DNA from 2 places in the Cupriavidus sp. FW305-46 genome. Region 2 is predicted to be linked to the other one. Evidence: predicted binding sites of a transcription regulator. Region 2 holds the regulator's gene; the other holds the start of a gene.
The links. The regulator FliA, encoded in region 2, starts transcription of late flagellar genes. The targets are predictions, from matches to a motif close to CTAAAGTTTNNNNNNNNNNNGCCGNTA.
Positions count from the first base shown of each region.

Region 1: AC3WON_RS00080 (FliC/FljB family flagellin) is a predicted target of FliA. The motif match lies at 8,284-8,310, and genes of this name have one in related genera.

Region 1 is NZ_JBYSZI010000001.1:10,908-21,647, forward strand. Features, by position in the region: gene ligD (DNA ligase D) at 1-771, shown strand, start outside; gene AC3WON_RS00045 (hypothetical protein) at 913-1,308, shown strand; gene AC3WON_RS00050 (response regulator) at 1,608-3,617, shown strand; gene ku (non-homologous end joining protein Ku) at 3,832-4,851, shown strand; gene AC3WON_RS00060 (BON domain-containing protein) at 4,934-5,374, opposite strand; gene AC3WON_RS00065 (hypothetical protein) at 5,662-6,000, opposite strand; gene AC3WON_RS00070 (oxygenase MpaB family protein) at 6,159-7,115, shown strand; gene AC3WON_RS00075 (RNA chaperone Hfq) at 7,866-8,192, shown strand; gene AC3WON_RS00080 (FliC/FljB family flagellin) at 8,408-9,685, shown strand; gene AC3WON_RS00085 (flagellar protein FlaG) at 9,814-10,179, shown strand; gene fliD (flagellar filament capping protein FliD) at 10,245-10,740, shown strand, end outside.
Region 2 is NZ_JBYSZI010000049.1:4,364-15,103, reverse strand. Features, by position in the region: gene AC3WON_RS22230 (flagellar basal body P-ring protein FlgI) at 1-193, opposite strand, end outside; gene flgH (flagellar basal body L-ring protein FlgH) at 177-875, opposite strand; gene flgG (flagellar basal-body rod protein FlgG) at 887-1,672, opposite strand; gene AC3WON_RS22215 (flagellar basal body rod protein FlgF) at 1,727-2,470, opposite strand; gene flgE (flagellar hook protein FlgE) at 2,497-3,723, opposite strand; gene flgD (flagellar hook assembly protein FlgD) at 3,792-4,457, opposite strand; gene flgC (flagellar basal body rod protein FlgC) at 4,513-4,920, opposite strand; gene flgB (flagellar basal body rod protein FlgB) at 4,945-5,352, opposite strand; gene flgA (flagellar basal body P-ring formation chaperone FlgA) at 5,599-6,390, shown strand; gene flgM (flagellar biosynthesis anti-sigma factor FlgM) at 6,552-6,860, shown strand; gene AC3WON_RS22180 (flagellar protein FlgN) at 6,866-7,327, shown strand; gene AC3WON_RS22175 (flagellar protein FlhE) at 7,396-7,833, opposite strand; gene AC3WON_RS22170 (RNA polymerase sigma factor FliA) at 7,833-8,549, opposite strand; gene AC3WON_RS22165 (MinD/ParA family ATP-binding protein) at 8,647-9,441, opposite strand; gene flhF (flagellar biosynthesis GTPase FlhF) at 9,453-10,740, opposite strand, start outside.

The DNA of each region.
Region 1 (10,740 bases), on a different contig from region 2:
CGCGGGCGACCGATCGCGATGGTGCGCGCGCCGTCGGGCGTGGGCGGCGAGCAGTTCTTCCAGCGGCATAGCGACACGCTGCGGGTCGACGGCCTCAACGTGCTCGATCCGGGCCTGTGGCCGGGGCATCCCGCGCTGCTGGAAATCGCGTCAGCCGAAGCCCTGGTGGCCGCGGCACAGCTCAACGTGGTGGAGTTCCACACCTGGAACGCCAGCAAGCGCAGCATCGACCGCCCCAACCGCATCATCTTCGACCTGGACCCGGGCGAAGGCGTGCCCTGGGCACAAATGCAGGAAGCCGCCGCGCTGATGAAGGCGCTGCTCGATGAACTCGGCCTCGCCAGCTTCCTGAAGACCAGCGGCGGCAAGGGGCTGCACGTGGTGGTGCCGATCACGCCGCGTGCCGGCTGGGACGAGGTGAAGGCGTTCGCGCATGACGCGGTGCGCCATGTCGCCGCCACCGTGCCGCAGCGCTTCGTGGCCAAGAGCGGTCCAAGCAACCGCGTTGGCAAGATTTTCATCGATTACCTGCGCAATGGCATAGGCGCCACCACGGTGGCGGCATTCTCGGCGCGGGCACGCCCGGGGCTGGGGGTATCGATGCCGGTGTGGTGGGAGGAACTCGATAGCCTGCAAGGCGCCGCGCAGTGGACCGTGGCCAATGCCGGCCCGAGGCTCGACGCCGTTGCGGCCGACGACCCATGGGCGGACTACGCCGAAACCCGGCAGGCGATCACGCGCGCCGCGGCGCGACTGGCACGCGCCCGATAGCCTCCCGTTCCCGCCGGAAATCCGCAGCAGAAGCCAAGCGGCACATTTCTTGCCGCATCCCGGTCATGGCACACGGCCCGGCACACCCGCCGCGTGTGCCTCGTTGCACTGCTGCCAGTGCAGCAACGACATGGAGACGTGATGATGAGCCAACTCAGGATCGCCGCGAAGATTCGAGCCGCCGCTGCCGCGCCACGCAACCGGCGCGCCTTGCGCCACCTGCTGGTTTCCTGCGCGATGCTGTCCTTCGCCGCCAGCCCGGTGCAGGCACGCCTGCCGGCACCGACGCCCGAGCAGCAGCAGGCCGCCGAAGCCAAAAAGACCAAGGAAGCCGAAGCGGCCAAACAGCAGGCCGAGGCATTAAGCCGGGTCCAGGACCGGATCGCTGCGCGCTTTGGCAAGGGCGCCACCGGCGGCGGTACTACCGAGCCCGGCAAGATCCCGCAGAAAGCTGCCGAAGCGGCCGGCTCGGCCGGACCGCACGGCGGCACCTCCCCCAGCGCCGAAGCGCATGGCGGCGAGGCGGCCCGCCGCTGAAGCGCGACGCCACGCGGTTGCCGCGCTGCGTGCCGGGCGACGCCTGCCCGGCACGCCTCTTGCCACTCTGCCAGCGCAACAGCCTGGCAAAGACCGCAGGCGTGCTGATGCATAAGGGGGAATGGCGATGGACGACTTCTGTGCGCATGTAATAACTACAACCGGCAGCCGCGCCGGCGCGGCAAAGCTTGCAAGCGGTGCGGCGCGGCCGGCGCGGTTTTACACGGCGCCGCCGCGGACCATCCCGGGCCCTGAGCAGACCTCCGCGCGGGCGCGCAAGCGCCTGTCAGCGTGATGCCATGACGCCGCATGCCGCCAACCCGGCCCCGCTGATCCTGAATGTCGATGACCGCGAGGGGCCGCGCTACGTCAAGAGCCGCATCCTCCATCGCGGCGAGTATTCCGTGATCGAGGCCGCCACCGGCCATTCGGCGCTGTCGCTGGTGCGACAGCATGCGCCGGTGCTGGTCCTGCTGGCCTCACGCCTGCCCGATATCAGCGGGCTGGAAGTTTGCCGGCTGCTCAAGGCCGATCCACAGACCGCGCACACGCTGGTGCTGCTGACCTCGCCAGGGCTGGCGCAATCGCGCCAGCGCGTAGAGGCGCTGAACTGCGGCGCCGACGGCTACCTGGTCGAGCCTGCCGAGCCGGAAGAGGTGTTGTCGAGCATCCAGGCGCTGCTGCGGCTGCGCGGGGCAGAGGACGCCTATCACCGCACCTCGCGGGCACTGCATGAGCATGAAGACATGTTCCGCCAGCTGGCTGAATCGCTGGCCGACGTGGTCTGGATCCTCGACCCGGCCGAGCCCCGCTTGCTGTTCGCCAGCCCCTCGCTCGCCACGTTGTGCGGCCATGCGCCCGAGCAGCTGACGCAAGAGCCGCGCCGCTGCCTGGAGCGCGTGGCGTCGGCCGACCGTGCGCGCGTGGAAGCGGCGTTCGCCAGCATGCTGAGCGATGGCAGGCTGGACCTCGAGTTCCGCCTTGCGCGCCCGGACGGCGAGCTGCGCGATATCCGCGCGCGCGCGTTCCCGGTACGCGGCGCGGAAGGCCCGCCGGCCGACGACCGCACGCCGCCGTTGCGCATTGCCGGCACCTGCCAGGACGTGACGCTGCAAAACCGTGCCGGCCGCGCGCTGCACGACGAGGAACGGCGCAAGGACCAGTTCCTGGCCATGCTGGCGCACGAACTGCGCAATCCGCTGGCGCCGCTGCGCAGCGCCGCGGACCTGTTGCAGCAGCTCTCGCCCTCGCGCGAGGACATGTTCCGCGCGCGCGACATCATCGGCCGGCAGCTGCACCACCTGACCCGGCTGGTGGACGAGCTGCTCGACATCTCGCGCTTCAACCAGGGCCGCATCACGCTGCGCGAGGACCTGGTGGAACTGCGCACCGCGCTCAATACCGCGGTGGAAGCCGTGCGCCCCACGATGGACGCCTGCGGCCATACGCTGCGCCTGTCGCTGCCCGAGCAGCCCCTGCCGGTACGTGGAGACCTGGTGCGCCTGACGCAGATCTTCAGCAACCTGCTGCAGAACGCCGCGGCCTACACGCCCGCCGGCGGCCAGATCTTCGTCGATGCCAGTCTTGAGGACGGCGCGGCGGACACCGCGCCCGATGCCGCGTCCGGCGCCCGCGTCACCGTGCGCGTGCGCGACAACGGCGCCGGCCTGTCCGAGGCACTGCAGCGGCAGCTGTTCGACCCGCTGGCCCCGCGCGACGACGGCACCCAGCCAGAACCGCCGCGCAGCGCGTTCCAGCAGGACGGTCCCGGCATCGGCCTGACGCTGGTGCAAAAGCTGGTGCGCCTGCATGGCGGCACCATTCGCGCCGACAGCCCCGGCCCCGGACAGGGCAGCACCTTCACGGTGACGCTGCCGGTGGAGCCGTGGCAGAAGTGGCACCCAGGCTCCGGCCGCGCCGCGCCGCACCGGGGCATACCCCGCCGAATCATGGTGGTGGACGACAACCCTGACGCGCTCGAGGCCATGATGATGACGCTGCAGACGCTCGGCCATACGGTGGTGACCGCCGCCGACGGCCCCAGCGCGCTGGCGCGCGCCACCGATGCCCGGCCTGAGGTGGTGCTGCTGGACCTGGGCATGCCCGCCATGGACGGCTTCGAGACCGCGCGCCGCCTGCGCGCGCTGCCCGAGATGCGCGGCGCCACGCTGGTGGCGCTGACCGGCTTCGGCCAGCCCGAGGACCGCCGCCGCGCGCTGGAAGCCGGCTTCGACCAGCACCTGGTCAAGCCGGCCGACCTGGACGCGCTGACACGGCTGCTGGACGCACTCAGCGCGGACCATCCCTAGCGCGATGCCGATGCCAGCCGCCGCTCCCATCCACCCTTGAACAAGGAAGCTCCGTGCATACCACGCCCGATCCCGACATCCCGCCGCGCAAGCCTGAAACCCCGCCGCCGGAACCTCCGCCGGGCCCGCCCGAACCGGTGGCAGACCCGCCTCCGGGCGATCTGCCGCCCCCGCCGCCGCAACGTGCCCGTGCGGCTGGCAAAGGAGCCCTCACGTGTCACGCATCATCTGGAAAGGCGCCATAACCTTTGGCCTGGTCAATATCCCGGTGGTATTGCGGCCCGCGTCGCGCAGCCAGACGCTGGACCTTGACCTGCTCGACGTGCGCGACATGGCGCCGGTGGGCTACCAGCGCATCAACAAGAGCACCGGCAAGCCGGTCGACAAGGAGCATATCGTCAAGGGCTACCAGTACGCCAAGGACGAATACGTGCTGCTGAACGAGGAAGACTTCCGCCAGGCTAATGTCGAGGCCACGCAGACAGTGGATATCGTCAGCTTTGTCGACGCGCAGAGCATCCCGCCGTACTACTTCGACACGCCCTATTACCTCGAGCCCGACAAGCGCGGCGAGCGCGGCTACGCGCTGCTGCACGAAACCATGCGCCGCACCGGGCGTGCCGCGCTGGCGCTGGTGGTGCTGCGCGCCCGCCAGCACCTGGCCGCGATGCTGGTGCACGGCGACGCGCTGGTGCTCAACACCATGCGCTTTGCCGACGAGGTGCTGCCCATCTCCGAACTGCGCCTGCCCAAGGCGGCCACCGGCAAACCTACCGGCGCGCATGCGCGCGAGATCGAGATGGCCACCAAGCTGGTCGAGGACATGAGCGAAGACTGGGAGCCGGAACAGTACCGCGACAGCTATCGTGACGACCTGATGGCGCGCATCGAAGAAAAGATCGACTCCGGCAAGACCCACCAGCTGACCCCGCCTGCGGAAGAGGAAGAAGCGCCGCGCCAGGGCGCCAAGGTCATCGACATGGTGGCGCTGCTGCGCCAGAGCCTGGGCCAGCGCGGCAAGGAAGACAAGGAAGACGCCACGCCCGCGCGCCGCAAGGCCCCTGCGCGGCATGCCGCCGCCAGGAAGCAGCCGGCTGCCAAGCGGGCTGCGACCCCGCCTGCCAAGCGCGCCAGCACCGCCGCCAAGACCAAGCGTGCACCGGCCAAGCGCGAGTCGCACGCGCCGGCCGCGCGCAAGAGTTCAAGCACTACGCGCAGGAAGCACGCGGCTTAGGCAGGCGGCCAAATTCCGATTGCGTTCTCCCTCTCCCGCGCGCGGGAGAGGGGAGCTTACCCTCAGCATCGGACAAACCCGCTTACCGCGATGACACCTTCAGGTTGTCATTGACCGACGTCACGCCCTCGACGCTGCGGATCGCGTCGAGCGCCACGTCGTGCTGCTGCTGGCTCGGCACCGTGCCGCTCACGTCGACCGTGCCCTGCCTGGTTTTCACACGGATGCCGGTGGACTTGAGGTCCTTGGTCGTGAGCAGCTTGGTCTTGATCCTGGTGGTGATGGCACCGTCCTCGACGGCCCGCTTGGCCTTGTCGGCGCTCACGTCCGGGGCGGCGCCCCGGTCAGGGTCGGCACGGCCGGGCATGCCCGGCGCGGAATTGACGGGTGCCACAGGGGTATCGTCGGCCGCAACCAGGATCAGGCCGCTCTTGTCGAGCGCCAGGGTGTTGCCGGCCACCGCCAGCGCTGCAGCAACACAGGCCATCCGCACGGCGCGCGCGGGGATTCGGGAAAAACGCATGGCTGCCTCCTGTTTCGGGTCACCAGCGCATCCGTTGCCGGCCTTGCCTGGCACGCGGAACCACTGGTAAGGCATATTTCAGCAAGCTCCATACCTGCCAGCCAGGCCGCACCAGGCGTCCGCGACCGTATCCAGGGTGTGTAAATCGGGCCGCCCGTTGTAAAAGCGCCCGCCGCGTGATGTGCTGCATTCCCCGCTACAGGCCATTGCTGGCGGCACCCGGGTCCTTCCATGCTTGGCATGGCGATTGCGAAACAGGGAATGCGGCAGTTCGCCGCGTCAAGGAGCTAGCAATGGGACAGCAGCAACAGCCGGGTCAATCGCAGTCGGGCCAGAAGCCGCAGGAACAGAAGCAGCAGGAACAATCTGGCCAGCGCGGCAGCCAGCAGCAGCCGGGACAACAACAAGGCGGCGGTCAGATGGGTAACCAGGACCGCAAGCAGGACCAACAACAGCAGCAAGATCGCGGCAGCTCGCAACCGGGCCAGCAAAGCGGCCAACGCAGCGGCCAGCAAGGCGGCCAGGGCGGGCAACAGGGTGGCCAGCAAGGCGGACAACGCCAGCCGTAAGTAAGCCGCACCAGCCACGACAACAGGCAGCTTTCCGGGTATGTGCGGCAGCAACATGCGGTGCGGCCGCAGGGGCATACGCCGGAGATTGACAGGCCGGGACTCCCGCAAGGGGGCTCCGGCCCTTTTTGCGGCAAGCGCAGCGGCATGACCCCGCGCACATCGCCCCGCATCCCGTGTATGCTGGCCCTGACTTTCCGATTCAGGCACCGGCCTTGTCCAGCTTTACCGACCCCGCCGCCGGCCGCTCTGCGCAGCCACGACGCGGCCCGCTGAACCATCTCTCCACCAGGCTGCGCGAGCGCGCCGGCGCGCACGTGCGCGCGCTGACCCGCAGCAATTCCGGCCTGACCCTCGACTACGACAACCCGCCGGGCGATCCCGGCCTGTTCGGGCCCGACGCGGTCTGCTGGCGCGTGCATGCCGACTTTCCGGCAATGCTCGCGAGCGGCGTCAGTGCGCTGCTGCTGCAGACGCTGCATCCGCTGGCGCTGGCCGGGGTCTGGGACCACTCCAGCTTTCGCACCGACATGCAGGGGCGCCTGGGGCGCACCGCGCAGTTCATCGCCGGCACCACCTACGGCAGCCGTGCCGATGCCATGGCGCTGATCGGGCGCGTACGGCGCATCCATGCCGGCGTGGTCGGCGTGGCCCCGGACGGGCGGCACTATGCCGCCTCCGACCCGGCGTTGCTGACGTGGGTGCACGTGGCCGAGGTCTCGAGCTTCCTGGCTGGCTATCTGCGCTATGTCGGACCACTGAGCGGCACCGAGCAGGATCGCTACTACGACGAGGTTGCGCGCATCGCCCAGATGCTGGGCGCGGCCGACGTGCCGCGCTCGCGCGCCGAAGTCACGGCCTACCTGGAGGCCATGCGGCCTGCGCTGCTGGCCAGCGAACGCACCAGCGAAGTAGTGCGGCTGGTGCGGAAGATGCCGGTGGCCAACCCGCTGCTGCAGCCGGCGGTGCGGATCATGGCCGACGCGGGCATCGCACTGCTGCCGCCGTGGGCACGGCAACAGCTCGATCTGGACGGCCCTTCGATACGGCGCCCGGCAGCACTCGCGGGCATGCATGTGCTGGCACCGGCGCTGCGCTGGGTGCTGGGCGCCGGCCTGGCAGCGCGCGCACGGCGGCGCGTGGCCCGCGGCACCGCCACGACGGTCGGCTGAGGGCCGCGCCGACTATCGGCGTTCAGCGGACACTTCTTGAAGGGAAATGAGAATTAGTGGCAAAAACCCTCGCATTTCGGAGGATTGCACGGCGCGAAAGTGGCGTTTAATCGCCTTGGGCATTCCGAACGGCCGGTCGGATTTACCAGCCGCACCAGCCACAGCGCCACAGAGCGCGATTCAAACGACGCAGGCAAAAAAAGAAGCCTACGCGCGGGGTGCTCGTAGGCTTTCCAGGACTGCTCGAGCTGAAAGGCTCTTGCCAAGAATATAAACGCGCTTACATGAGGTGTAAATCCTGTTTCTATCAGGGGATTCCCTCATGACGATATGAGATTGTTTGCGCACTTTTGGCGGTTTTAGCCCTGACGCTACATCAGGGCATTTTTCGCATGGGCTGGCAATTTCCTCGCGGGCCGGCCCAGACCGGCGCCTGCCGGCCCAACGCTCTAACCGCAGTATGCGGCAGCGCACAATCTGTTACAATATCGCAGCTTCGAGAGCAACAACTTTTATAGAGCAAAGCCTCTATTCCAGGAACGGCGTGCGGTTCGTCAACGCTTGAAAAAACTTTGCTACTCTCGGCGCTGAAGTACTCCCCTTCTCTTCTGGCAGCGCCAACCGCCGGCATCAGCGCCGTTACCGAGAGCGGATGTTTCTCTTGCCGCCCTGGCCACGCTGCACCTCAAGCCGCCGGCCAACGGACTGTTATCAGCCGCCAGAACCCTAGCGGGCTCTTCCGGAGTCGTTGTGAAGAAGAAGGAAACCCGGCCCAAGTCACGCAGCCGGAAACAACTGCAACACCAACAATTTGCGGCATACAGCACCAGCCAGGCCCCGGTGATCGTCCACCTGTCCACCGGCGCCCGGCTGCAGGGCCTCGTCCTGGCGTCAGACGACTACGTGGTGCTGCTTGGCCGGCAGCCGGACGACATCCGGCCCACGGTGGTCTACAAGCGGGCGATCTGCCTGGTCACGCTGGCCAATGCGCCGGACGCGCCGGCGGTGGCGCCGGATTTGGCTCCAGAGCCGGACTTCCTGCCGATCTACATCCCTCGCACCAGCAAGCGCCGCTAGGCCAACGCCCGCCCCACGCGCCTTCCTGCCCTGCCGCGCGGGGCCTCAGCCCGCCCTGCCGGCACCCCGCGAAACTATCGCGGAGATCACTCTAAACCTTTGCCTTGCCCGGTCGATAACCCAAGCAACGGAGGCACTCTACGCCCTGCAAAGCAGGCCGCCAACGTTACGGCACTAGCCGGAATGCCCAAAACTTTGCATATAGGAGTCGTACCATGGCGCAAGTCATTAACACCAATTCGTTGTCTCTGATGACTCAGAACAACCTGAATACGTCGCAATCGTCGCTGAACACGGCGATCCAGCGCCTGTCGTCGGGCCTGCGCATCAACAGCGCCAAGGACGATGCTGCCGGCCAGGCCATCGCCAACCGCTTCACCTCCAACATCCGCGGCCTGACGCAAGCCCAGCGTAATGCCAACGATGGCATCTCGCTGGCGCAAACGACGGAAGGCGCGCTGACCGAAGTTAACAACAACCTGCAACGCATCCGTGAACTGAGCGTGCAGGCCGCCACGGGCTCGAACTCGGCTTCCGACCTGAAGTCGATCCAGGACGAAATCAAGCAGCGCCTGGACGAAATCGACCGCACTTCGGCCCAGACCGACTTCAACGGTGTGAAGGTGCTGTCCGGCAACGCCAAGCCGCTGACCGTGCAAGTGGGCGCCAATGACGGCGAAACGATCACCATCAACCTGAAGGAAATCAGCTCGAAGACCCTGGGCCTGTCTGGCTTCTCGGTGGCACGTTCGCAGCCGAAGGTCGGCGACGCCGTGACGGAAGTGGGTGCGTCCGGCGCATTGCAAAACGTCAACATGAGTGCCGTGGAAACCGGCCTCGGCGTCGCGGCTGGCTCGACGAGCCTGCACCGTGTATTGGATTCGAACGGTAACGCTACCGCCCAATACGTCGCCAAGTCCGGCGATGACATGTACGCCGTGAACGTTGCCGACGCAACTGGCGCCGTAACGCTGACCAAGACGGCCAACACGATCACGTACCAGGACGGCTCGCTGCAGGCTGCCGCCGCCGCGTACAACATCAAGGTGGCAGCCGATGCCAACGGTGCCGCCGTTGGCTACATCACCATCCAAGGCCACAACTTCGAGACGAACAGCCTGACCAACACCACCGCCACGCTGACGGACGTTGACGGCGCAGGCACCGACGGTATCGCCATCGTTCTGGGCACTACCACCGAGTACAAGGGCACGGCTTCGAACAACCCGAAGGCTCTGCTGGACTCCGCCCTGAAGATCGTGGACGACCTGCGCAGCTCGCTGGGTGCCGTGCAGAACCGTTTTGACTCGGTGATCTCGAACCTGGGCACGACCATCACCAACCTGTCGTCCTCGCGCTCGCGCATCCAAGACGCAGACTACGCCACGGAAGTGTCGAACATGACCCGCGGCAACATCCTGCAACAGGCTGGTACCTCGGTGCTGGCGCAAGCCAACCAGACCACGCAAGGCGTGCTGTCGCTGCTGCGTTAATCGCGCCGCAACCCTCCGCAGAAAGCCGGGCCACTTCGGCCCGGCTTTTTGCCGGAGTGCTAAGCAAGCGGACCACCACTTGCTTAGCACTTCCCCGTGTCGACTACGACGACTGACGAGACCCGACCATGGCCATACCCTCCGCTGCTTCCGCAGTCTCCTCTGCTCAGCCTCGCACCTTCGCGGGCACGGCGCCGCAGGCACCAGTCCGCAACGCCGCTGGTACTGCGAGCGCGGCTGGCGGCTTCCCGGCCAACAGCGTGGAAACCCTGCCGGAAGACATGTCGGCAGCGGTCCGCGAACTGAGCGATGCGTTACGCACCACCACCATCGGCCTGCAGTTCGAGATCGACGAGACCACGCACAAGGTCATCACCAAGGTGATCGACCGCGACACCGGCGAGCTGATCCGCCAGTTGCCGTCCGAAGAGGTCATGCGGATCGCGCGCGCCATGAACAAGCTCCAAGGCCTGCTGGTCCACCAGTCAGCCTGAAGCCAGGAAGACAAGAAGGTCTCTCCGATCTCCCTGAAGACGTTAATAAGAAACGAGGTACAGCCATGGCATCCATCTCCTCCCTGGGCAGCGCTTCCGGCCTGGATCTGCAAGGTCTGCTCGACAAGCTGACCACCGCGGAAAGCGCGCCGCTGACGATGCTGAAGAACCAGCAGACCGCCTACCAGGCCAAGTTGTCCGCCTATGGCACGCTGCAAAGCGTCCTGTCCGCCTTTCAGGCATCCGCCGCCAAACTGTCCGAAGCCGCGACGTTCAGCTCAGTCAAGGCCACGACCAGCAATACCGAAGTGCTTGGCGTCGCAACGAGCACATCGGCCGTGGCCGGCAGCTATTCGGTCAATGTGACGAGCCTGGCCCAGGCGCAGTCATTGGTCAGCGGCGGCCAGGCGAGCCAGACCGGCGCAGTTGTCACCGGCACGCTGCCCGCCACGTTGTCGTTCGAGTTCGGCCAGGTGACCGGCTACGACAGCGCGACCGGCAGCTATGGCACGCCCGGCTTCACGCCCACCGCGGGATCGACCAAGACCGTCACCATCGACA
Region 2 (10,740 bases):
CGTAGCCCACCAGCGGGTTCTCGCGCACGCCCTGGAACGTGGCCAGGTTCTTCAGGCGCTCGGCCTTGGCGACGCTGGCAAAGGCGCCAAAGGCCACGCCCAGCGCCAGGCTGATCACGCTCAGGCGCAGCAGGCGGGACAGGAAACGGGCGAGCATCGGAGCAGACATGGCGCGGTCAGAACGGAGAAACATTGAGGAAGAAGCGCTGCAGCCAGCCCATGTTCTGCGCTTCGTCGATCACGCCCTTGGCGGTGTATTCGATGCGCGCATCGGCCACCTGGGTTGAGGGCACGGCGTTGTCGCCGGTGATCGTGCGCGGGTTGACCACGCCGGAGAAACGGATGAACTCGGCACCCTGGTTGATGGCCATCTGCTTTTCGCCGGAGACCACCAGGTTGCCGTTGGCCAGCACCTCAAGCACGGTGACGGTGATGGTGCCGTTGAAGGTGTTGGCCGCGCTGGCGCCGCCGCTGGCCTTGAGCGTGTTGGCGCCATTGATGCTGGCGTTCGAGCTGCTGCTGAACAGCCCGGCCAGCGCCTTGGGCACGGCGTCGAATGCCAGCGACGTGTTGCCGTTGCGGCTGGCGTTGGTGCCCGAGTTCTTGCTGGCGTTGACGTTCTCGGTGATGACGATCGTCAGGATGTCGCCGACATTGCGCGGACGGCGATCCTCGAACAGCGGGTTGCCAGCATACGAGGACGCGAAGATCGAACCGGTGGCCGGCCCCATCGGCCGCGGCTCTGCGCGCGCGGTGGTGGGCAGTTGCACCAGCGGCTCGCGCGGCATCAGCGCGCAGCCGCCGCTGGCCAGCATTGCCACGCCGGCCAGGCAAACCAGCGCATGCGCGCCCAGGCGGGAAAGCAAGGTGGCCATGTTCACACCAGTCAACCCAGTTGCGACAGGCGCTGCAGCATCTGGTCGGATGCCTGCACGGCCTTGCTGTTGATCTCATACGCGCGCTGCGTCTGGATCATGCTGACCAGCTCTTCCACCACGTTCACGTTGGAGGCTTCCACGTAGTTCTGCTGCACCACGCCAGCGCCGTTCAGGCCCGGTACGGTGGTGTTGGGCGCGCCCGAGGCATCGGTCTGCACGTACAGGTTCTCGCCCATGCTTTCCAGGCCGGCCGGGTTCATGAAGGTGGCCAGCTGCAGCTGCCCCACCTGCACGTTGGCGCTGGAGCCCGGCTGCGTCACCGACACGGTGCCGTCGCGCGCAATGGTCATCGACAGCGTGTTGGCCGGGATGGTGATGGCAGGCTGGATCACGAAGCCGCTGGAGGTCACCAGCTGGCCGTTCTGGTCCACCTGGAACGAGCCGTCGCGGGTGTAGGCGGTGGTGCCGTCGGGCAGCGCCACCTGGAAGAAGCCCTGGCCCAGGATGGCCACGTCCTTGGCATTGCCGGTCTGCTGCGGGTTGCCCTGGGTGTGGATGCGCTCGGTAGCCACGGGGCGCACGCCGGTGCCCAGCTGCATGCCGGAAGGCAGCGTGGTCTGGTCCGATGACAGCGCGCCGGGCTGGCGGATGGTCTGGTACATCAGTTCCTCGAACACCGCGCGGCCGCGCTTGAAGCCGTTGGTCGACACGTTGGCCAGGTTGTTCGAGATCACGTCCATCTGCGTCTGCTGCGCATCGAGGCCGGTCTTGGCAATCCAGAGAGAGCGGATCATGGTGGTCCTTGCGTTGGTGCTGGCACGGCGCGCCGTGCCGGTCAGTCATTCAGGTCAGTTGGTCGAGAGCAGCTGGTTGGCGCGCTGCTCGTTGCCGTCGGCGCCCTGGATCATCTTCATCTGCATCTCGAAGCGGCGGGCATTGGCGATCATCTCGACCATGGCTTCGGTCGGGTTGACGTTGCTGCCTTCCAGCGCGCCCGAGATCACGCGCACGGTGGGATCGGCCTCCAGCGGCTGCGCGCCGGGGCGCAGGCGGAACAGGCCGTCATCGCCGCGCGCGATGGCGTCGTTGGGCGGGTTGACCACGCGCAGCCGGCCCACCTGCGCCAGGCCGGCAGAGGCTTCGCCGGGGCCGCGCGCGGTGATGGTGCCGTCGGTGCCGATGGTTACCTGCGAGCCCGGCGGCACCGCCAGCGGACCGCCGTCGCCCATCACCGGCAGGCCGGAGATGGTCTGCACCTGGCCGTCCTGCGCCACCTGCAGCGCGCCGGCACGGGTGTAAGCTTCGCTGCCGTCCGGGGCCTGCACCACCAGCCAGCCGTTGCCCTGCAGCGCCACGTCCAGCGTGCGGCCGGTGTAGGTCAGCGGGCCGGCGCGCATGTCGGCGCCGGGGGTCGAGGCCAGCGCAAAGGCGCGCGTGCCCGCCTCCGGCCCCACCACCGGCACCGCGCGGTACAGGTTGACCTGCGCGCGGAAGGCCGGCGTGGAGACGTTGGCGAGGTTGTTCGATACCGCCGCTTGCTGGTCGAGTATCTGCTTGGCGCCCGACAGGGCGGTGTAGATCATGCGGTCCATGGCGGCGGCTCAGCTCAGCGTGGCGGTCACAGGTTGACCAGGGTCTGCATGACCGTGTCCTGCGCCTTGATGGTCTGCGCATTGGCCTGGTAGTTGCGCTGCGCAACGATCAGGTTGACCAGCTGGCCGGACAGGTCCACGTTGGAAGCTTCCACCGCATTGGAGCGCAGCGTGCCCATGCTGCCGCCGGCCGCGCCGACCAGCGCCTGGCCGGAGGCACCGGTGGCCGACCACACGTTGTCGCCTTCCGGCTTCAGGCCTTCGACGTTGCCGAATGCGGCCATCACGATCTGGCCGAGCGGCTTGGTCTGCTCGTTGGAATAGTTGCCGGTGATGGTGCCGTCGCCATTGACCGAGAAGCCCAGCAGGCTGCCCGAGGTGTAGCCGTTCTGGCTGAGCTGCTTGACGTCGTTGTCGGCGCCGAACTGGGTGGTGCCGGTCAGGTCCAGCTTCATCGCCATGGCCTGCGCGCCGTTGACGGCCGGCTGGGTCAGGGTGACGGCGCCGGCCGCGGGCGACTGCAGAGCGCCCGCGTTGTCGAACGCGAGCGTGACCGGTGCGCCGCCGACCGCGTTGCCGTTGACGTCGGTCACGTACATCCGCCAGTCGGTGCCACCAGCGACGGTCGGGGCGCCTGCCGACTTGGCGAAGTACGCCATCAGCTGCTGCTTGTTGCCCAGCGAGTCATAGACGTTGATCGCCGTGCTGTAGTTGAACATATTGCTGGTCGGCGGCGAGCCGGCCGCACTGGCGAAGGCCTGCGTCGGCACAGTAGCGCGCGAATCCAGCTGGAACTTGGCGGTGATGCTGCTGGTGGCGCGGGGCTCCATCTGGGCGTTGCTGATGACCAGCGGCTGCGGCTGCACGCCTGCGCCGCCAGCCACGCCTGCCGGATAGCCGGTCACTTGCAGGCCCTGCATATTGGTGATGCGGCCGTCTTCCTGGCGCTGGAACTGGCCATTGCGCGAGTAGTAGACCGCGCCTTCCGGGCTGGTCAGGCGGAAAAAACCATTGCCGTTAGTGATGGCCACATCCAGCGAGCGGCCGGAGGCCTCGATATTGCCCTGGTTGAACGACTGGACCACGGAGTTCACACGCACGCCCAGGCCGATCTTGGTGCCCGCGTAGATGTCGGCAAACTGCGCTGCCGATTGCTTGTAGCCAACCGTGTTGGCATTGGCGATGTTGTTGCCAATCACGTCCAGATTGGACGCGGCGGCGTTCAGGCCGCTTACCCCTTGACCGAAACCCATGATTGCTTCCTTTTGACTAGGCTGTCGTTGAAGCCGGCCGGCGCCTGTGCGCTGCCGGCACCTGCGTACTAGAGAATGCGGCGCACGTCGTCGACGTTCGCGGTCTGTCCGTCGCCCAGGTCCACCAGCACGCCGCTGGCGTCGCCGCTGATGCTCTGGACCTTGCCGTAGACCAGCGCCACCGGCTGCACCGAGGTGCCGTTGGCGGTGGCGGTCACCTTGAAGGTGTAGTCGCCGTCGGCCACGGCCGCGCCGGCGTTGTTCTTGCCGTCCCATGCGACGTTGTGCACGCCCGCGGTCTGCCCTTTCATGTCAATGGTGCGCACCACGTTGCCGTCCTTGTCGAGCACGTCGACGGTGACCGCATCCGCGGTCGACGGCAGGTCCAGGCCGAACTTGCCCGGCACGCCGCCTGCCACCGACACCTGCTTGCCCGGCACCATCACGGTATGGCCGATCAGCGCTGCGGAGTCCATGGCGCGGCTGGCGCTGACCTGCGACAGCAACTGCGACAGCGTGGCGTTCATGGTCTGCATGCCGCTGACCGTGCTGATCTGCGCCAGCTGCGAGGTCAGCTGCGCGTTGTCCATCGGATTGAGCGGGTCCTGGTTGTTCATCTGCGTGACGAGCATGGTCAGGAAGTTGTTCTGCAGCTCGGACGCGCTGGCGCTGCCGCTCTTGAGGGCGTCGTTGATGCCCTGGGTGTTGCTGCCTACCGCGGAGGTGGTTGTCATGTCGGTTCGTTGTCTGCGTGCTGGTGGAGGCGTTGCCGATACAGGCCGGGGCTTGTCACTGGCCGATCGTCAGCGTCTTGAGCATCATGTTCTTGGCGGTGTTGAGCACTTCCACATTGGCCTGGTAGGAGCGCGAGGCCGAGATCATGTTGACCATCTCTTCCACCGGATTGACGTTGGGCATCACCACGTAGCCCTGGGCATTGGCCATGGGGTGCGTGGGGTTGTGCACCATGCGCGGCGGCGACGGGTCTTCCGACACGCCTCGCACCTGCACGCCGCCGATGTCCGTCTGCCCCGGCGTGGGCGCCATGCCAAACACGACCTGCTTGGCGCGATAGGCCTGGCCGTCGGGGCTGACCACGCTGTCGGCATTGGCCAGGTTGGAAGCGGTCACGTTCATGCGCTGCGACTGCGCGGCCATGGCCGAGCCCGCGACGTCGAAGATGTTCATTGCCGGCATGCGCTCTCTCCCTTACTGCTCGATTTATTGCTGGATCGCGGCCAGCATGGTCTTGATCTTGGAATTCATCACCGTCAGGCCGGACTCGAAGTGCACGGCGTTGTCGGCGAAGGCCACGCGCTCGGCATCCATTTCCACGGTGTTGCCGTCGACGCTGGACTGCAGCGGGATGCGGTAGGCCAGGTCGAATTCCTCGCGCCCCGGGGCCTGCGCGGGCAGATGGCGCACCGAGGTGGTGGATAGCGACATGCCTTCATTGCGATGGCCGCGCTCGACGCTCTGCGCCAGCGTGCTGGAGAAATCAAAATCGCGCGCCTTGTAGCCGGGCGTGTCCGCGTGCGCGATGTTGGAGGCAATCACCGACTGCCGCTGGTTGCGCAGGCTCAGCGCTTCCTGCTGGAAACGTAGTGCCGCGTCGAGTCTGTCAATCATCCTGGCATCTCCCTGCTCACATGAACGGAGCGAACGACCTTCTTCAGGGTTGCCATCTTAGGCGGCGACCTGTCACGCCAATCGGATGAATAAGGACGGGAAATCCATGCATTTCGGCCCGCCCTCGCGCGAGGGGCTGCCTACAATGGGACCCCGATGACAGATGTAAACGGGGCGCGCAGCCAGTCACGGGGCCGGGCGCCAGGCATGCCGTGCATGCCGTGCCGTCCTTGCCGGGAAGTCCAGATGAAACAGAATCGCCGCAACGCCCGCAGCCTGGCGCAAGCCCTGCTGGCGGCCTGCCTGCTTGGCCCGGCCGCCGCCGGTGCCGCGCCCGCGCAGGTCATGCCCGTCGCCATGCAGGCGCCGGCCGCGCACGGGCAGCAGCAGGCCGCTCATGCAGGCAATCCCGCTGCCAGCCCCTTTGCCGAAGACCCCGCGCGCGTTGCCGTGGAACGCTTCCTGCTGCAGCAGACCGCCGGCCTGCCGGGCAAGGTCAGCGTGCAGGTGGCACCGCCTTCGGGTGGGCGCGCGCCGGATTGCCTTGCGCCCGACCCGTTCCTGCCCGCCGGCACGTCGCCGTGGGGCCGCGTCTCCGTCGGCGTGCGCTGCGGCGGTGAGCGGCCGTGGGTGCGCTACATGCAGGCGCGCGTGGCGGTGCTGACCGATTACTACGTCGCCGCGCGCGCGCTGGGCCCGGGCGAGCCGGTCGGCCAGGCCGATATCGAAGTCCGCCAGGGCGACCTGGGCACGCTGCCGCGCGCGGTGATCACCGACCCGGCGCAGCTTGCCGGCGCGGTCACCGCCAACCGTATTGCCGCCGGCTCGCCGATACGCGCCGACCTGCTGCGCAAGGCCATCGCCGTGCGCCAGGGCCAGACCGTCACCGTGGCCGTGGAAGGCGATGCCTTCCAGATCACCAGCGAAGGCAAGGTGCTGGCCGACGCCGCCACCGGCAACACCGTGCAGGTGCGCCTGCGCAGCGGCCAGGTGGTCAACGGGCTGGTGCGCAGCGGTGACACCGTGGTGCTGCAGTAACCCCCCGAAAGTGCCTTGATCGTGGCCAAAAGACTGGAAACCCGTGGCGGGCGGCATGCGAAAATGCCGCCGAAACCGCCGCGCGGCGAAATCGGGGCGAGCGCCCTAAAGAATTCGCCGGCGCGACCGTAATGCCATAGGAAACCAGCAAGGAACGCCCCGTGAAGATCAACCACACCGCCTCGTCCCGGCCCGCCGACGCCCCCGCGGACGCCGCCGCCGCCCGGCCCCAGGCCGCGCCGGCCAGCGCCGCGGCGCCGTCCGCCGGCCTGAGCGTCAGCCCGCTGGCCGCCCAGGTGCGCGACATCAGCGCCCGCCTGACGCAGCCCGCGGACGACGATATCGACACCGCCAAGGTCGAAGAGATCCGCCAGGCCATCGCCGAGGGCCGGATCAGGATCGACCCGGGCAAGATTGCCGACGGCCTGCTCGCGACCCTGCGCGAGCTTGGCCAGGCTGAACCGCGATAGCCCAAATGAACCAGAGCCTGATCCAGTCCCTGCAGCGCGAAACCGAAGGCATCCAGGCCTTCGGCCAACTCCTCGCCGAAGAGCGCGACGCCCTCAAGCGGGGCGACTTCCAGTCCCTGAGCGGACTGCTGACGCGCAAGGTTGAACTGGGCCAGGCCCTGTCCCGCCAACTCAAGGCCCGCGAAGCCCAGATGGGCGCGCTGGGCCTGCGCGCCGGCCCCGAAGGCCAGCTGCTCGGCCGCCAGGTCGAACCGGCGGTGGCCGATGCCTGGCGCGGGCTGATCTTTGCGGCCCGCACCGCGCGTGACGCCAATGCGCTCAACGGGGCGGTTGTGGACGCCCATCTCGACTTCACCCGTGAAGCCATCCAGGCGCTGCGCCAGCATAGTGGCGGGGATGCGGGGTTGTATGGGAAGGATGGGAAGGCGGCGGCTGGGGTGGGTGGGGTGAGTCTGGCGGCGGGTTGAGGGGATCGCCAGATGTTCCGTTCTTTCGTCACTTATTCAGAAGTGACGAAAGAACGGAACATTCACTCCTACCGAAACCCCACCACCACCTCATTACTCCGCCCCTGAAGCACCGGCACCAGGCTCCCCTGCCCCGGCACCCGGAACGCAAATACAAAGCCCTTGGTGGCATCATCCCCGAAGAACGCATCGGTCTTCCCTTCCGCCTGCGGCAGCAGCACGCAGCGCTGGGCATTGCAGAGATAGGCTTGCAGTTCCAGCGGTGGGGTCTTGGCGAAGCTGTAGCGCCAGCGCACCGAGGTGATGACCCCTTCTGACTGCGGCAAGACGCCGGTGGGCAGGATCGGCGGCGACACCGCGCGCTGTCCGCGGCAGTGGAGTGCCGGCCCGTTGACCGATCCGGTCCAGGCATGGCGGGTGCCGCCCTCAATGGCGGCCCAGGCGCAGGCCGATACGGCAGCCAGCAGCCAGCAAGCGCCGCGCGCGGCGCGGCCCAGCGCCTGCATCACAGCAAGCCGCGCAACTGGTTGCGCAGCCGCGTGATCGCCTGGCCGCGGATCTGGCACACGCGCGACTCGGTCACATCGAGCACCGCGCCGATTTCGCGCAGGTTCAGTTCCTGGTCATAGCACAGCGACAGCACCAGCTTTTCGCGCTCGGGCAGGCGTTCGATGGCGCGCACCAGTGCCTCGCGCATGCCGCTTTCCATCAGCACGGTCAGCGGGTTGCCGTCATCGCTGCCGCCAAGGTGCCGGTCCAGGAAGTCTTCTTCGCCGGAGCGCTCGAAATCCTCGTAGTGCAGCAGCTGGCAGCCATAGACCTCATTGAGCAGCAACTGGTATTCGTCCAGCGCCATCTCCATGGCCTCGGCCACTTCGGAGTCGACCGGTGCGCGCCCGAGCTTCTGCTCCAGCCCGCGCTGCGTGCGCTCGATGCGCCGGGTGAACTGGCGCAGGCTGCGCGACTGCCAGTCGTTGGCGCGCACCTCGTCAAGCATGGCGCCGCGGATACGCTGGCTGGCATAGGTTTCGAAGCGCGCGCCGTGGGTGTCTTCATAACGCTTGGCGGCATCCAGCAGGCCGATCATGCCGGCCTGGATCAGGTCGTCGATCTGCACGCTGGCAGGCAGCCTGGCGGCCAGTTGCAGGGCGATGCGGCGCACCAGCTGTGCATGCGCCTTGACCACATCGGCCTGTTCGAGCTTTCCCTGGATCGTGTACATGGTGCAATTCTCGTGAATGCTGGATTGCTGGACCGCCGCAACGTGCGGCGGGGGCTGGCTCAGGGTCTGGTTCGGTTGGATGGCATGGCTGGCAGGCTCAGGCCATTGCGGCTGCGGGCGCGGGGGCGGACGTGTCCGCGCGCAGCGGCCAGGCGCCGATGCTGCCGGCGGTGCGGCGCAGCGCGGTGGTGGCCGGCGCCGCCGGAAACGCCTCGACCACGCAGCGCCCCAGTTGCACGCCGCGCGCCACCAGCGGGTCCGACGGCAGCCAGCCCGCGCACAGCGCCTCGACGCCCAGGTACTGGCTGGCCGTGCGCGCCAGGTTGCGCAGGATCGCCTGCACCGTAGCCTCGCTCGCCGCCATGTTGACGATCAGGTGGAACTGGCGCCAGGCATACAAGTGGTGCAGGCGCTTGATGCAGGCATAGGCGGCGGTGATCGACGCCAGCTCAGGCCGCATCACGATCAGCACATTGTGCGCGCTGCCCGCTAGCGCCGACAGCGCGCCGTCGGCATCGACGCAGGCATCCACCAGCACGCTGCGGAAACCGCTCGCAGCAGCAGCCGGCAAGGCGCTGCCCGGCACAGGCCGGCCAGCCTGCAGCACCGACAGCACGCCACCGGGACCGGTGCCTGCCGCAGCGTCCAGCGGCAGTCGGCCTGCGCTGACATCGGCCAGGGTGCCGGCGGGCCTGGCGCCGGACAGCCGCGTGGCGCGCGCCGCGGCGGCGTCTTCGTCGACCAGCAGCACGCGTTCGCCCTGCATGGCCAGCGCGTGCGACAAGCCCAGCGCCACGGTGGTGGCGCCGGCACCGCGTTCGCTGGCGACCACGGCGATGCGGCGCGTCGTGCGCGGCGCCAGCATCCGGCGCAGGCTCTCGGCCTGGTCCATGGCGAGGGCGCTCACTGCAGCACCTCCATCGTTTCAGCGGACACGGCGCTGCCGCGGCCCGGATAGTTTTCCAGCACGTCGAGCAATGCCAGCATGCGGCCCATGCCTTCATTGAGCACCGTGCCCGGCACCGGCACGCCCTGGCGCACGGTGCGGCCAGCCAGGCGCGCGAGGAAGGCGGGCGCGGCCGCGGTCGGCGCGTGTTCCAGGCGCAGCACGGACAGGCCCAGCTGCAACGCGGCCAGCGCGGCGCCGGCGGCGTGGCCGTTTTCGGCGTCCTGGGCGAAGTGGTCGATGGCGTGGCGCAGCGTGCGCAGGCGCGCATCGGCTGCGTCGGTCCACAGGGCCCAGCGCGCTACCTGTGCGGCGTCCTGCGCCAGCGCCGGATCGCACAGCAGGTAGCGGGTATCCAGCAGTTCGCCGGTGGCGCGGTCGGCCAGGCGTGCCACCACCAGGCAGGCATCGATGCCGCCTTCGGGCGTGCCCTTGCCACGCGCCGGGCTGTCCGGCACGCGCACTTCGGCGCTGGCCAGCCAGCGCACGGCTTCACGCTCGCGCACGGTGTCCTCGCCCACGGCGTGGAAGGTCAGCGTGTCGGCCAGCGCATCGAGCTTCCAGGCGGCGCCGGCGCTGACCACGCGCGCGGTCTTGCGCGCGCCGCCCACCCAGCGCTCGCCGGCCTGCTGCCAGCGCGCCAGCGTGGCGGCGGTCGGCACGGCATCGATCAGGTTGACCACCTTGCGCGCGGCGCTCATGGCGGCGCGCAGGCTGGCGGCATCGGTCTCGGCCTCGCCCAACGGCTGGCCGGCACGGCCGGTCGGGGTCACAGTGGCGGCCAGCGGCATGCCGTCGCGGTCGGCGAGCCACAGCGTGTGCTGCATCGGCTGCGGCGTGCGGCGGCCGGGCACGGCCACTTGCAGCGTGGCGGCGCAGGCCAGCACGTACTGCTCGCACTGGCGGGTCACGTCGCGGCAGACCGCTTCGCGCACCTGCTGCGACATCGCGCGCAGGGCGGGCGCGCCGGCGCTGCGCTGTTGCCACAGCGAGCGGGCCAGGTCGAAGCCCAGGCCCGCGCCGTTGAGTTCGGCCACGCACTGGCCCAGCGCGTCGGCGCTGTCGGTCAGCGAGCGCAGCACGTCGGTGGCGCCACCGCGCACAGTTGTCTCTTCCCCCGCGCCAGCGGCGGCACGGCGCGCGGCATCGGCATCGGCAAACACCGAGCCCCGGCGCGGCGTCAGGAAGGCGCGCTCGACCAGTGCGGTGCTGTTGGCCAGTTCCAGGTGCTCGGGCACGCGCTGC